DNA from 2 places in the Variovorax raffinosi genome. Region 2 is predicted to be linked to the other one. Evidence: predicted binding sites of a transcription regulator. Region 2 holds the regulator's gene; the other holds the start of a gene.

Region 1 (6,207 bases), on a different contig from region 2:
TCGAGATAGGCGGCATCCCTGGGTGTCTTCTCCCACTCGTCATCGTTCGCGTAGGCGATCTCTTGGCCTTCCAGGGTCCACGCACCGTGGCCGCTCGCCGGATAGGCGCCCCACACGACGCCACTGGGAACATAGGCAACGACCGCTCGAACGGCGGGAAAGGTCGCTCCGAGCAGCAGCGCGAGTTCGCCGCCCCGCGAAGCGCCGACCACTGCAATCGGGCCTGCCGCAACGCCCGGCTGTGCAGCCAGCCAGGTCAGCGCGGTGCCGAAGTATTCGAGCGGAATCCGGTCGAGCATCGGGGGCAGCCCTTCAGCGGCAAAGTACGCCAGCGCGAACGCGGCGTAGCCGTGGGAAGACAGAAGGCTGGCCACCTCCTGTGACCACGCCAACCCTCCGCCGGAGCCTCCGACGACAAGCACGGCGCCGCGAAAGTGCGAGTGCGCAGGCTCGAACATGCGGCCGACCAGACCGTCTTCGCGCACGTCGCGCGAGCTGACATCTGCTGTCGTGAACGTTCTCTTGATGGTGTGGGCTATGGACTCGGCGGTGTCGTCGCTTGTGAGCTTCAACGTCACCGTGAACGGGTCTTTGCTTGCGTCGCCGCATGCCGCCGCCGCAGGCCCGCTCGCCAGTGCGCGCGACCAGAACAGCCCCATTGCATCGACGCCTTGGTACGACTCCGAGACCGGGGCCTGGCGCGAAAGGTCCACCACGCCATCGGCGTCGGCCGCGAACGTGGCTTGCGACAAGTACACGCTGCCGTCGTAGCCGGCGCTGTAGAGCCGGGCGGTCAGCAGGGCGCCGGCGGACAGGCCGCGAACGCGAATGACCAGCGTGTGGTCGACAAGGCAATCGGAAGGGAGCGGGTCGAGTTGCATGCCGTGTGCCTTCTTCTTACTTCAGCAGTTCGATCTTCTTGACGAAGTCCAGCGGATCGTTCGCACCCGGGCCGGCCACCCTGTCCCGGTTCGGCTCTCTCCGGTAGTCGAGAAGCACCTGCTTGCCCAGCAGCTTTTTCTTGAGGCGGGAGCCTTCGGTTTCCTTGTCCTCGTCGAACCAGTCGCCGCATTTGCCGTCGCAGTACGCCTCGACCTGCTGGCCGTTGGCCGATCGGACGATGACGCGCAGGTCATCGATTCCGCCTCCGCCGGTGAGCGTTCCGGACAACGAGGCGGCGAGGGCGATGCCGGGCGAAATGAACGCCAGCGGGAGCGCAAGAAAACGCGCCGTGGTTGAAATCTTCTTTGTCATCTGCGTGGAAGCCGCGCGAATCGCGATGGTTTTGGGGTGTGAGCAGGGCCTTGAAGTATCCGTGCCCTTCATTTTTGGCCCGCGATGCCGATAGTCCTCTTTTACGTCACCAACCAAGGAACAAGATGCTGACTGCAATCGGTGCCACGGGCAGCGCGGGGAGCGGGCCCAACGTCAACGCGGAGATGGCGAAGATCCAGCGCCAGATCGCGGGCGTACAGGAGCAGATGAAGGAAAAGCAGGGCCTTCTGCTCTCGACGCCCGAAGGCGAGCCGCGCAAGGCGCTTCAACAGCAACTGCAGGCCATGGCGAGCCAGATCGCCATGCTGCAGGCGCAGTTGAATGCATTGCGCGCGGCCGGCGCGCTGCAGAGCGCGACAGCCCAGATCGGCGGGACGGGCAAGACATCGGAAGACAACACGCCAAAGCCCGACAGGGCACGCGTCAATGCGAGCGGCGTGCCGATCGGCTCGGTGCTGAACGTGGAAGCCTGACGACGCGAAGAAAGAAGAAAGAAGAAAAAAGGGCGGCAGGCAGACCCGCCCGTCGCCCTCAGCCTTTGTTGCCGTTGTGGCCCACCACCCGCGCGATCCAGGCCAGCAGCACAGCGAAGACTTCCTCGCGGTTGGTCTCGTTCAGCGTCTCGTGGCGCGCGCCACCGAACACGTGGCATGACACGTCGCGCAGCCCGGCTTCGCGGTAGCGTTGCACCAGCGGGTAGAACCACTCGGCCTTGTTGCTGACCGGGTCCTCGTCGCCGATGAACAGGTACAGCGGCAGGTCGGCCCGGATGCGCGTGCGCAGGGCGGCGGGCGCGAGGTCGGCGAGGTTCGCGAACATCGAGCCCAGGCCCTCGGCCGAGACCGTGAACCCGCACAGCGGATCGGCGATGTAGGCATCGACCTGGGCCGGGTCGCGGCTGAGCCAGTCGAAGGGCGTGCGCACATCCGGCAGCGCCGCGTTCATGTCTTCCAGCCGAAAGCCGGCCTGCAACGCGGTGCCCAGCAGATCGAGCGCCGTGGTGCCCGAGAGCACCGCGCCGGACAGCAGCGCGCTGTGTTGGGCCAGGTAGTACTGCGTGGCGAACGACCCCATGCTGTGGCCGACAAGAATCAGCGGCAAGCCGGGATGCACGCCGCGAACGTGGTGACTCAGCAGTGCCATGTCGTCCACCAGCCCGGCGAATGCGCGCGGACCGAACTCGCCAAGCTCGCCGCGCGCCGCGGCGTCCTTGCCATGGCCGCGATGCTCATTCGCGTAGACGACGTAGCCGGCCTGCGTCAACGCATCGGCCAAGGGCCGGTAACGCAGCGAATGCTCGCCCATGCCATGCGCCAATTGGATGATGGCGCGCTGCGTCGGGCCCTGCCAGCGGTGGGCCTCCAGCTTGCGGCCGTCGTTGGCGGTCAGATCGAAGTGTGTCTCTGTGTTTGGCATGCGGTGTCCTTGAGGGTGGCGAGTTGTTAGTTATCTTAAAAGCCGGTTGCGCCGGACATTGGCGTCGAGCCTTCTTGCCGGCATTCAATCCGGACTGCGCTTCTTCCAGTCGAGCCCGCCGACTTCGATGCGCTGACGCTCGTCGGCCGGCATGGTCACGTTGAATCCGGCCGATTGCAAGGTATCGACGGCGCGCCTTGCAACCTCCATCGAGGTGAGGTCAGAGTCTTGCGTGGCACCGAAGGTCAGCAGCAGCGGGCCGCCTTTGACAACGTGATCCAGGTCCTGCCCGTGATAGAAGACCGCGCCCTGAAGGCCCGCGCTTTTTCCTCCGCGCTCGCGCCACTCCTCGTTGCAGTCTTCCCAACCTTCGTCCTGCGTATTGCCGGCGTTGTGATACGCAATGATCCCCGACGAGTCGAGCCGGAAGAACGCGAAGTCCAGGCGGTCCCAGTCGGTCTCTTCGGGCCACGTGGCTTCGGCGGATTTCTTCTTTTGCCATTCGGCTTCGACGAGGCTGTCGAGAAACGCGAGATCGCCTTCGGTCCACTCGCGTTCGCCTATGTAGTAGCGGCTGTCTTCCTTGATGTCGGCCTTGGTGGTGAAGCCGCCCCACACGCTCTTGTGCACGAACTCGCGAAGGTCTTCTTGCTCTTTCGCACCAAGGGTGGTGGCCGGCGCCGCGCCGCCCAGCCAGCCACGGAACCTGTTCATCAGCGACGCTGCCTTGGGTGCGGGCGAGGGCGATGGTGTGGGCGATGGCCTGGGCGAGGTCGCGGGTTTCGGCGTCGAAGGCGTTGGGTCGACGGGCACATCCGCTCTGGTGCGCGGTGCCAGATAGAGAACTTCCGACCAGAAGCCGATGCCCAGCGTCGGCAATTCGCGCTCTTCGAACTTTCCGCGTTCCGACAGGACACCCGCGAGCGGCCCATCGGGCGCGATGGCTTGCTCGATGTTCTGCGGCGTCAGGCCGTCCACCAACTGCGCGTAGTGGCGCACATTGGCCAGGCTTTCGTCGATGCTGCTGCGGAACGGCCTGTCCGACATGCTGTCGATCTCGGCCGTCTCCAGAAAATAGTAGCCAAGCTCCCGCGATGCGAGGAACGCCTTGGCCTGTTCGCGCGCCGCCAGAAATTCGGCGTTGCCGGCCGCGTTGGACGTCGTTGCCAGCAGATCGAGAAAGCGCATGAGGCGGGCAAGTCCGCCCTTGGCATCGCCGATCAGTGCCAGCGGCGGATCGCTTGCAGCGCCTTCGTCGTTGGGCCGGAAGGAAAGCGATGCGCAGGCGCGGGTTCCTTCGGAGATGAGCAGCAGGTAGGCCAGTGGAATGTCGTAGGCCCATTCCGAAAGGCCGACGATGCGATCGGGCCGGTCGCTGTACTGCGAGGGCACCTTGTCGATGGAGAACAGATAGCTGCGATTGGCCATGGTCGAACCTCCCCGGATCGTTGATCCTCGGCGCATTCTGCCTCGGCGCTTCGTGCTGTATCAGCCGACGGCAATCGCACGGTTGATGGCAAGGCTGAGCAGCAGTGCAAGCGCCAGTGCGCCCAACATCCCTGCGCAGAAAACCAGAAGGTAGGCGACGCGCTGCGCGAGCCTGGGCGTGCGTGGCACGCAGTACCAATAGATCAGGCCTGCCCATGCCAGATGAATGGCGCTCGCGATGCCCGAGCGTCCGATCGACTCCGACAGTTCCAGCAGCGTCTCGCTGCGCAGGTACGCCGCCATCTTCGTGAAAAGGGTGTCGATGGGAATGACGCAAGCCCAGAGTGCAACGTTCAGGCCCAGTCGCCAGCGGGCCTTCATGGGGTTGTCTTCACGGAAGCGAGGGGCTTGAGCCATGGCGGTGATCCGGCCGATTGTGCTGCAGCACCAGCCACCTCAATCATTGAACGCCCGCAGCATCGCCTTGCGCAGCCACGCCTGCGCCGAATCCTTGTCGGTCACCGCGCGCCAGGCCAGCCTGATCTGGTAGCTCGGGCTCTCGAACGGCAAGGCTTCCTGGCGCAATCCGCCGCCTTGCGCGGCCAGTGCCTGCGCCACGTGTTCCGGCACCGTGGCCAGCAGTTCGGTGCCGGCCAGCACGGCGGGCAGGCTGCCGAACTGCGGCACTGAAAAAGCCACGTCGCGTTGGCGCCCCAGTTCGTCGAGCGTTTCGTCGACGGTGCCGCACAGGTCGCCGGCATAGGTCACGAGCACATGGCGCCGGCGGCAGTAGTCGTCGAGCGACAACCTGCCGGCGGCGGTGTCGGCGCGCAGCACGGCGAAGCGCGCGGTGCGCGCCTTGCGCACCTTGGCGCTGGCCGGCAGGTCTTTCAGGAAGGCCATGACCGCACTCACACGTCCTTCGTCAAGGTAGCGCGGCGCATTGCGATAGCAGACGGTCAGCGTCACCAGCTTGGCGCGCGGCACTTCGGCGCTGAGCGCGCGCAGCAGGCGCGGCAGCATCGCGATCTGCAGGTCGTCGGTCAGGCCGATGCGAAAGACCGGGGCGGCGCGTTCGGGCTCGAAGTCGGCCTGCGCGCGGAACGTGGCCTCGATCTGTTCGAGCGCCGGCCCCAGCCCTTGCATCAGCGCCAGCGCGCGCTCGGTGGGCTCCATCACGCGACCCTGGCGTACCAGCAGCGGGTCGCCGGTGAGGTCGCGCAGCCGCGCCAGCGCATGGCTCACCGCCGGCTGGCCCAGGTTCAGCCGCTGCGCGGCCCGGCTGACGTGCCGCTCCCGCATGAGTGCCGCCAGCACCGTGAGCAGGTTCAGGTCGATGCGGCCGAGTTCGATCGGTTTCATGCACGCTCTCTGAATGAAGAGGTATCGATTGGATGCATGGCGAATATCCCATCAATCGATTTCCTTGATGACGCCACGGCCTCTAGATTGGATGTGTCGGTGGCTTCAATTCCGTGGTCACCGGTCTTTCAAGAGTGGAGATTTGCATATGAGCAAGAGGGTTCGCTTTCACGCGTTCGGCGGCGCCGACGTTCTGAAGATCGAGGGCAGCGAGACGCCCGCACCCGCCGAGGGCGAGGTGCGCATCGCGGTGCAGGCGATCGGCCTGAACCGGGCCGACGCGCTGTGGCGCGAGAACATGTACATCGAAGACGCGACCCTGCCGGCCGGGCTGGGCAACGAGGCGGCCGGCGTCATCGACGCAGTGGGCGAGGGTGTCGAAGGCCTTGCCGTCGGCGACCGTGTGGCGGTGTTGCCCGGCGCGGGCCAGGGGCGCTACCCGACCTATGGCGACAGCATCCTGTTTCCGGCGACGCATGTGGTGCGCCACCCCGCCAACCTGTCGGCCGCGCAGGCCGCCGGCGCCTACATGGCCTACCTGACGGGCTACTTCCCCATGTTCGAGATGGCCCGCCTGCAGCGCGGCCAAGCCATGCTCGTCACGGGCGCATCGTCGGGAACCGGCATCGCGGCGCTGCAGATGGCGCGCGCCGCGGGCATCCGCGCCATCGCCACCACCCGCACGGGCACCAAGCGCCAGGCATTGCTCGACGCGGGCGCAGCGCA
Region 2 (6,207 bases):
ATGCGGCCACACGGTCAGCGTGTTCGACCTCGACACGCAGAAGGTCGACGCGCTGAAATCGAATGGCGCCCGGGTCGCCGGCACGGCGGCCACGGCTGCGGCAGTGAGCGACTTCGTCATCACCAGCCTCAACTCGGCCACCGTGGTCGAGCGCGCGATCTTCGGCGAGGCCGGCATTGCCGCCGCACCCGCCGACGCGCAGCGGCTGCTGATCGACATGTCCTCCATCGACCCGCCGTCCACCCGCAAGCTCGCGCAGTCGCTGCGCGAGCGCACCGGCATGGGCTTCGTCGATGCGCCGCTTTCGGGCGGGGCGCCCAAGGCGCTGCTCGGCCAACTGACGGTGATGGCGGGCGGCAGCGCCGACGACGTGCAGCGCGCACGCGCCGTGATGGACAGCCTGTGCGCCAACTACACGCACATGGGCGAGAGCGGCGCGGGCCAGACCACCAAGCTGGTCAACCAACTCCTGTGCGCCATCGGCTTCCAGGCCGTGGCCGAGGCGGTGCGGCTGGCCGAAGCCGGCGGTGTCGATGCATCGAAGCTGCCCGCCGCATTGGCCGGTGGCCGCGCCGACAGCCAGATCCTGCGCGAGTTCGGACCCAAGATGGCCGCGCGCGACTACACGCCCACCGGCCGCATCGACAACATGCTCAAGGACCTCGAAGCGGTGCAGGCCTTTGCACAGGGGCAACGCCTGCCCTTGCCGCTGACCGGTGCCGTCTCGGAGCTGCATCGCAGCTTCGTTGCGGCCGGCCTCGGCGCCGAGGACACGGCCGCCATGATGCGGCAGTTCAGCGGCTACGACCGCGCCTGATCCGCGCATCGGCACACCCCACAGTTTTCAAACCGGAAAGAAGAAATCCATGTTCATCCGCTGCGCGTTTTTCAGGGGCCAGGTCAAGGCAGGCATGCAGGAAGCCTTCGACCGCCACGTGCACGACAAGCTCGTGCCGCTGTGGACCCGCTTTCCCGGCGCGCTCGAAGTGCGCGTGCTGCGCCAGCTCGAAAGCGATGTGAGCGATCCCGAGCTGGCGATGGTGCTGTCCATCCGCTACGCGAGCCGTGAGGACATCGCACGCGCGCTGGATTCTCCCGTGCGCTACGAGAGCCGCGAAGTGTCGAAGACGCTGTTCGAGATGTTCGACGGCACGGTCTTCCACACCGTGTTCAGTGCCGAGGAATTTCCGCTCGCCGACAAGGCCTGAAACGACCGCCCGCTACAGCACGTCCTTGAGCTTCGCCCGCAGCCGGCTGATCGCCTGGCTGTGCAACTGGCACACGCGCGACTGGCTCACTTCGAGCACCGCGCCAATTTCCCGCAGATTCAGCTCTTCCTCGTAGTAGAGCTTCAGCAGCAACTGGTCGCGGTCGGGCAGCGCACCGATGGCGTCCACGAGCTGGTGGCGAAAACCGCTCTCCAGCAGTTGCTCCAGCGGATCGTCGCTGCTGCGGCGGTCCTTGCGCGTGTCCTGCGCATGCGTGTCGAGGAAAGGGTTGTCGGGCTCGCCCTTGGCAAAGTCTTCGACGTACAGAAGCTGGCAGCCCTGGATCTCCTGCAGCATCGACTGGTAGGCCTCCAGGTCGATCTTCAGTTCCTTGGCAATCTCGCCCTCGGTGGGCGCGCGCCCGAGCCGGTGGCCCAGCGCCTGAATCGCCTTCTCGATGCCGCGCGCCGACTGGCGCAGGCCGCGCGAGCCCCAGTCGTTGGCGCGCAGCTCGTCGAGCATGGCACCACGGATGCGCTGGCTGACGAAGGTTTCGAACTGCGCGCCACGGTTGTCCTGGTAGCGGCTCGATGCGTCCAGCAGGCCCAGCATGCCGGCCTGGATCAGGTCGTCCAGCTCCACGCTGGCGGGCAGCTTGGCCATCATCTGCAGCGCGATGCGGCGCACCAGCGGTTGGTGCTGCGCCAGCAGATGCGATTTCTCGATGGTTCCCTGTGCGGTGTACACGGCCGTCCTTTTCCGGTTTCGTCCAGCTCAGGCGGCGACCGCGTGCGGCGATGGCGACAACGACGGCAACAGCGCAGCGGCGCGCCCGCCCGACGGCGCGCGCGTTGCCGCCTCGCGCCACGGCCAGCGCCCCATGTCGTCGGCGATGCGGCGGAAATCGACAGCGGCCGCGCTCGCGGGAAAAGCCTCGACCACGGTCTGCCGCAGGCGCCATGCATCGGCCAGCCGCGCATCGGACCGCACCCAGCCGGCCGGCTGCAGCGACAGCGCGAGATAGCGGCTGCCCGCATTGGCCAGGTTGCTCATGATCTTCCGCACGCCCTCGACATCGGCCACGCCGTTGACCAGAAAGCGCAGTTGCTGGAGCCCGTGCGCGTAGTGCAGGCGCTTGATGCCCGCATACGCCGAGGTGATGGATGCGGGATGCGGCTGCAGCACCAGCAGCAGTTCGTCCGCGCCCTGCGCCAGCGCCGACAGCCGGCCTTCGCCATCGAAGGCCGCATCGACGATGACCACGCCGCTGGGCCACATCGAACGCGGGTCGGTCGCGTCGTCAGCCACGCCGGGCGGTGCGGGCAGCACGTGCACGCCGCAGGCCGCGCGCGCGGCGGTCTTCTCGATCGTCAGGCGCTGGCTCGCAACATCGGCCAGGTTCCCCAGCGGATCGATGGCCCATCCGTCGCAGGCCGAGCGCACCTTCGGGCAATGCTCGTCCAGCAGCAGCACCTGCTTGCCCTGCTGCACCAGCGCCGCGCCCAGGCTCATCGCAGTGGTGGTGGCACCCGCGCCGGGGCCCATGCCCGCCACGGCGACAACCCGCGTCGGCGTCTGCGCGAGCAGGCGCCGCAATCCGTCTGCCTGATCCGTGACCCGCTTGCTCATGCCATGCGCCTCACCCCATCTGCGCCAGTGCGCGCGGCGCCTGCGTGGGCGCGGTCGATTCGGTGCCCAGCGCTTCGAGCAGCAGGAAGAACTTGCCCACGCCCGCATACAGCGCGCCGCCGGTCATCGGCCGGCCGGCACGCACGGGGCGCCCCGTCAACTGGCTCAGCAGCATGCGCGTGCGCCCGGCCCATTCGCCGTCCGCCTGCAGCAGGCGCCACACGGTGGTGCTCATCTGGCCGGCGATCAGCAGGCGCTTCATCATGTTCGGGTCGCCCAGCTCGCCCATGCCGCCGACCAGTTGCACGCCGTCGCGCATCAGGCGAAAGCACGGCTCGGCCTCGTTGGCCCAGCCCTGCCATTGCGCAAGCTGCTGCGCGCCGACTTCGCTGCCGACGTTGGACAGCGCATAGCTTTGCGACAGCAGCTTGCGGCTGCGTGCATCGATCACCTTCGTGGCCACGCAGCGCAGCGTGGGCATCGCTTCGCGGCCGATGCCGGCGGCCACGGCGGCAGCGCCGGGGCGCGGCACCACCTCGGCATGCGCATCACACTGCAGCGCAGGCTTGCCACGGAAGCTCACGGGCCGCGCTTCGCCGTAGTCGAAGCCGATGCGTGCGAGCGTGCAGGCGGCGCCGGTGCGCGGATCGATCACCGCCGTCGAGCCCGGCGCGCGCGCCAGCCAGCGCTGGCCCGTGGCCTGCCACTGCACCACGAATTCAAGGCCGGGCAGCTTGCCCAGCACATGCACCAGCGACTTGCCGAAATCCTGCTGGCGCAGCCACTGCACCTGGCGCATGCCGGGCCTGCGCGTGGCATCCGTCGCGCCGCGCGTGGCGGCGGTAGACAGCCACTGGTTCGGCGCGGCCAGCGGCAGGCCCGTGCGGTCCGACAGCAGCAGGCTGCCGTGGCATTCATAGGCATCGCCGCTTTCGCTGGAGCGCAGCCCGACCTGTCCGCACAGCGCGAGCACATGGGTCTCGCAACCGGCGGCGACTTCGCCGCGGGCGTGTTCCGACAGATCCTGCAGCACCGCCTTGTGGCCGATCGCATCGTCTTCCGCCTGGCGCCAGAGTCCGCGCGCGCGCTCGAAGCCGATCTGCGCGCCGGCCAGCGCGCTCGCGGCGGTGGCCAGCTCTTGCGCGTCGTGCGCCATGGCGCGAATCAGGTTCTGGTACTTCAGGCGCAGGCGGTCGGTCTCGCCCTGTGCCTGCACCACCTGCGCCGACGGGCCCGCGCCTGCGGGTTCGTCGTGCAGATCGATTTCCGCAGGCACGAACAGCGGGCTGTGCTGGCGCGGCTGGAACACGCTGTCCACCAGTTGCGCGCGGTCGGCCTTCATCAGGTTCTCGGGCACCTTCTGGCCGCTGGAGATGTAGTGCACCGGCAGGCGGTGACGGATCACGGTGTCGATCAGCGCGCCCGGGTGCGTGGCCTCGTCGACCTTGGTGAAGATGCAGCCCGTCAGCTCGTTGCCGTTGCGGTAGGCATGCACCACTTCATTGAGCGTGTCGCCGTGGCTGGTCGCGTTGAGCAGCAGCAGCCGCTTGACCGGCCGCTGGCTGCTGCCGAACATGGCGATCTGCTCCGACACGGCGCGGTCGCGCTGGCTCATGCCGACGGTGTCGATCAGCACCATGTGCTTGTCGCGCAGGTCCTGCAACACGAGGTGCAGGTCGGCCGCGTCCTTCACGGCATACACCGGCACATTGAGAATTTCGCCGTAGATGCGCAGCTGCTCGTAGGCGCCGATCCGGTAGCTGTCGGTGGTGACCAGCGCGAGCTTGTCGGCGCCGAAGCGCATCACGCAGCGTGCGGCCAGCTTGGCCGTGGTGGTGGTCTTGCCCACGCCCGTGGGGCCCATCAGCGCATACACGCCGCCCTGCGCGAACAGCGCGTCTTCGTCTTCATGCACCGGCACGGCGCGAATGAGTTCGGAGCGCACGAAGGCCATGCCTTCCGCATAGGTCTGACCGGTGGGCAACTTCTCCAGCATGGCCTTGGACAGCCGCGCGCTGAAGCCGGCACCGAGCAGCGTGCGCAGCAGGCGGCCGCGCACCGGGTCGCGGCGCTGCTTGTCGCTCCAGACCACGCTGGCGAGCTGTTCCTCGATCATTCCGCGCATCGAATGGAGTTCGCTGAGCACGGCCGTGTCCGCCGGTGCAGTCGCCGCCGCAGCCGCGATCGCGGCGAGCGGCATCGGTGCCGGCGCGGCAACCGGCGCCACCGGCACGACGGGTTCCACCTGGATGGCGGGCGCGGCCTTCTCCAGCGCGTCCTGCACATCGCCTTCGGCCATGGCGACGATCTCCACGCCCTCGGCCGTGGCGCGGTGGGTGAGCACGATGGCTTCGGCGCCGAGCGCCTCGCGCACCAGTCGCAGGGCCTCGCGGCCGGTGGCCGCGACGAATTTGCGTGCGGTGGTGCGCACGTCGCGCATGTCGGTCTGCTGGGAATTCAAACTCGTCCTCCAATGGCGGCGGTGATCTTGATGGTGCGGGAATCAGGTATCTCGGCATGCGAGAGCACCTTGAGCTGCGGCAGGCTGCGCCGCAGGAAACGGGACAGCAGCACGCGCAGCGAGTGCTGCACGACCAGCACGGGCGCCAGGCCCATCTGCTCCTGGCGCACGATCGCGGCCTGCGCCTGCTGCAGCAGGTTGTCGGCAATGCCGGGCTCGATGCCGCTGCTGTTGGTCAGCGCCTGTTGCAGCACGCCGTCGAGCGAGCCGTCCAGGCCGATCACCTGCATTTCGGTGTCGCCCGGGAACAGTTGCTGCGTGATGGCGCGGCCCAGCGCCAGGCGCGTGAGCGTGGTCAGCTCGGTCGGGTCCTTGATGGTCGGCGCGTGCTCGGCCATCACGTCGAGGATGGTGCGCATGTCGCGGATCGGCACCTCTTCGTCGAGCAGGTTCTGCAGCACCTTGTGCAGCGTGCTGAGCGACAGCACCTTGGGCACCAGGTCTTCGGTGAGCTTGGGCGCGGTCTTGCCGATCTGGTCGAGCAGTTGCTGCACTTCCTGGCGGCCCAGCAGCTCGGCGGCGTGGGTCTGGATCAGGTGGTTCAAATGCGTGGCCATCACGGTGCAGGCATCGACCACGGTGTAGCCGTACACCTGCGCCTGCTGGCGCTGGCTCGCGTCGATCCAGGTCGCGGCAAGGCCGAAGGCCGGGTCGCGCGTGGGCGTGCCAGGCAAGGTGCCGGTGACCTGCCCCGGGTTGATCGCCATCCACTGGTTGGGGAAGGCCTCGCCCCGGCCGATCTCCACGTCCTTCAGGCTGATGACGTAGGTGTTGGGCTTGATCTCCAGGTTGTCGCGGATGTGGACCACCGGCACCAGAAAGCCCACCTCCTGCGCGATCTTCTTGCGG

What was found. Region 2 encodes FliA, which starts transcription of late flagellar genes. Its sites were predicted from a motif close to CTAAAGTTTNNNNNNNNNNNGCCGNTA; they were not measured.
Region 1: a site for FliA is predicted at 1,321-1,347, ahead of ACSFB7_RS03490 (FlxA-like family protein). Genes of this name have one in related genera too.

What each region holds. Positions count from the first base shown of each region.
Region 1 covers NZ_JBPJZR010000001.1:753,748-759,954, reverse strand. The annotation lists gene ACSFB7_RS03500 (acyl-CoA thioesterase/bile acid-CoA:amino acid N-acyltransferase family protein) at 1-881, opposite strand, end outside; gene ACSFB7_RS03495 (hypothetical protein) at 898-1,254, opposite strand; gene ACSFB7_RS03490 (FlxA-like family protein) at 1,380-1,748, shown strand; gene ACSFB7_RS03485 (alpha/beta fold hydrolase) at 1,807-2,691, opposite strand; gene ACSFB7_RS03480 (DUF6891 domain-containing protein) at 2,776-4,119, opposite strand; gene ACSFB7_RS03475 (hypothetical protein) at 4,180-4,536, opposite strand; gene ACSFB7_RS03470 (LysR family transcriptional regulator) at 4,576-5,481, opposite strand; gene ACSFB7_RS03465 (zinc-dependent alcohol dehydrogenase family protein) at 5,630-6,207, shown strand, end outside.
Region 2 covers NZ_JBPJZR010000005.1:354,221-360,427, forward strand. The annotation lists partial or broken gene ACSFB7_RS18115 (NAD(P)-dependent oxidoreductase) at 1-817, shown strand, start outside; gene ACSFB7_RS18120 (EthD domain-containing protein) at 867-1,208, shown strand; gene ACSFB7_RS18125 (RNA polymerase sigma factor FliA) at 1,221-1,955, opposite strand; gene ACSFB7_RS18130 (MinD/ParA family ATP-binding protein) at 1,983-2,837, opposite strand; gene flhF (flagellar biosynthesis GTPase FlhF) at 2,848-5,298, opposite strand; gene flhA (flagellar biosynthesis protein FlhA) at 5,295-6,207, opposite strand, start outside.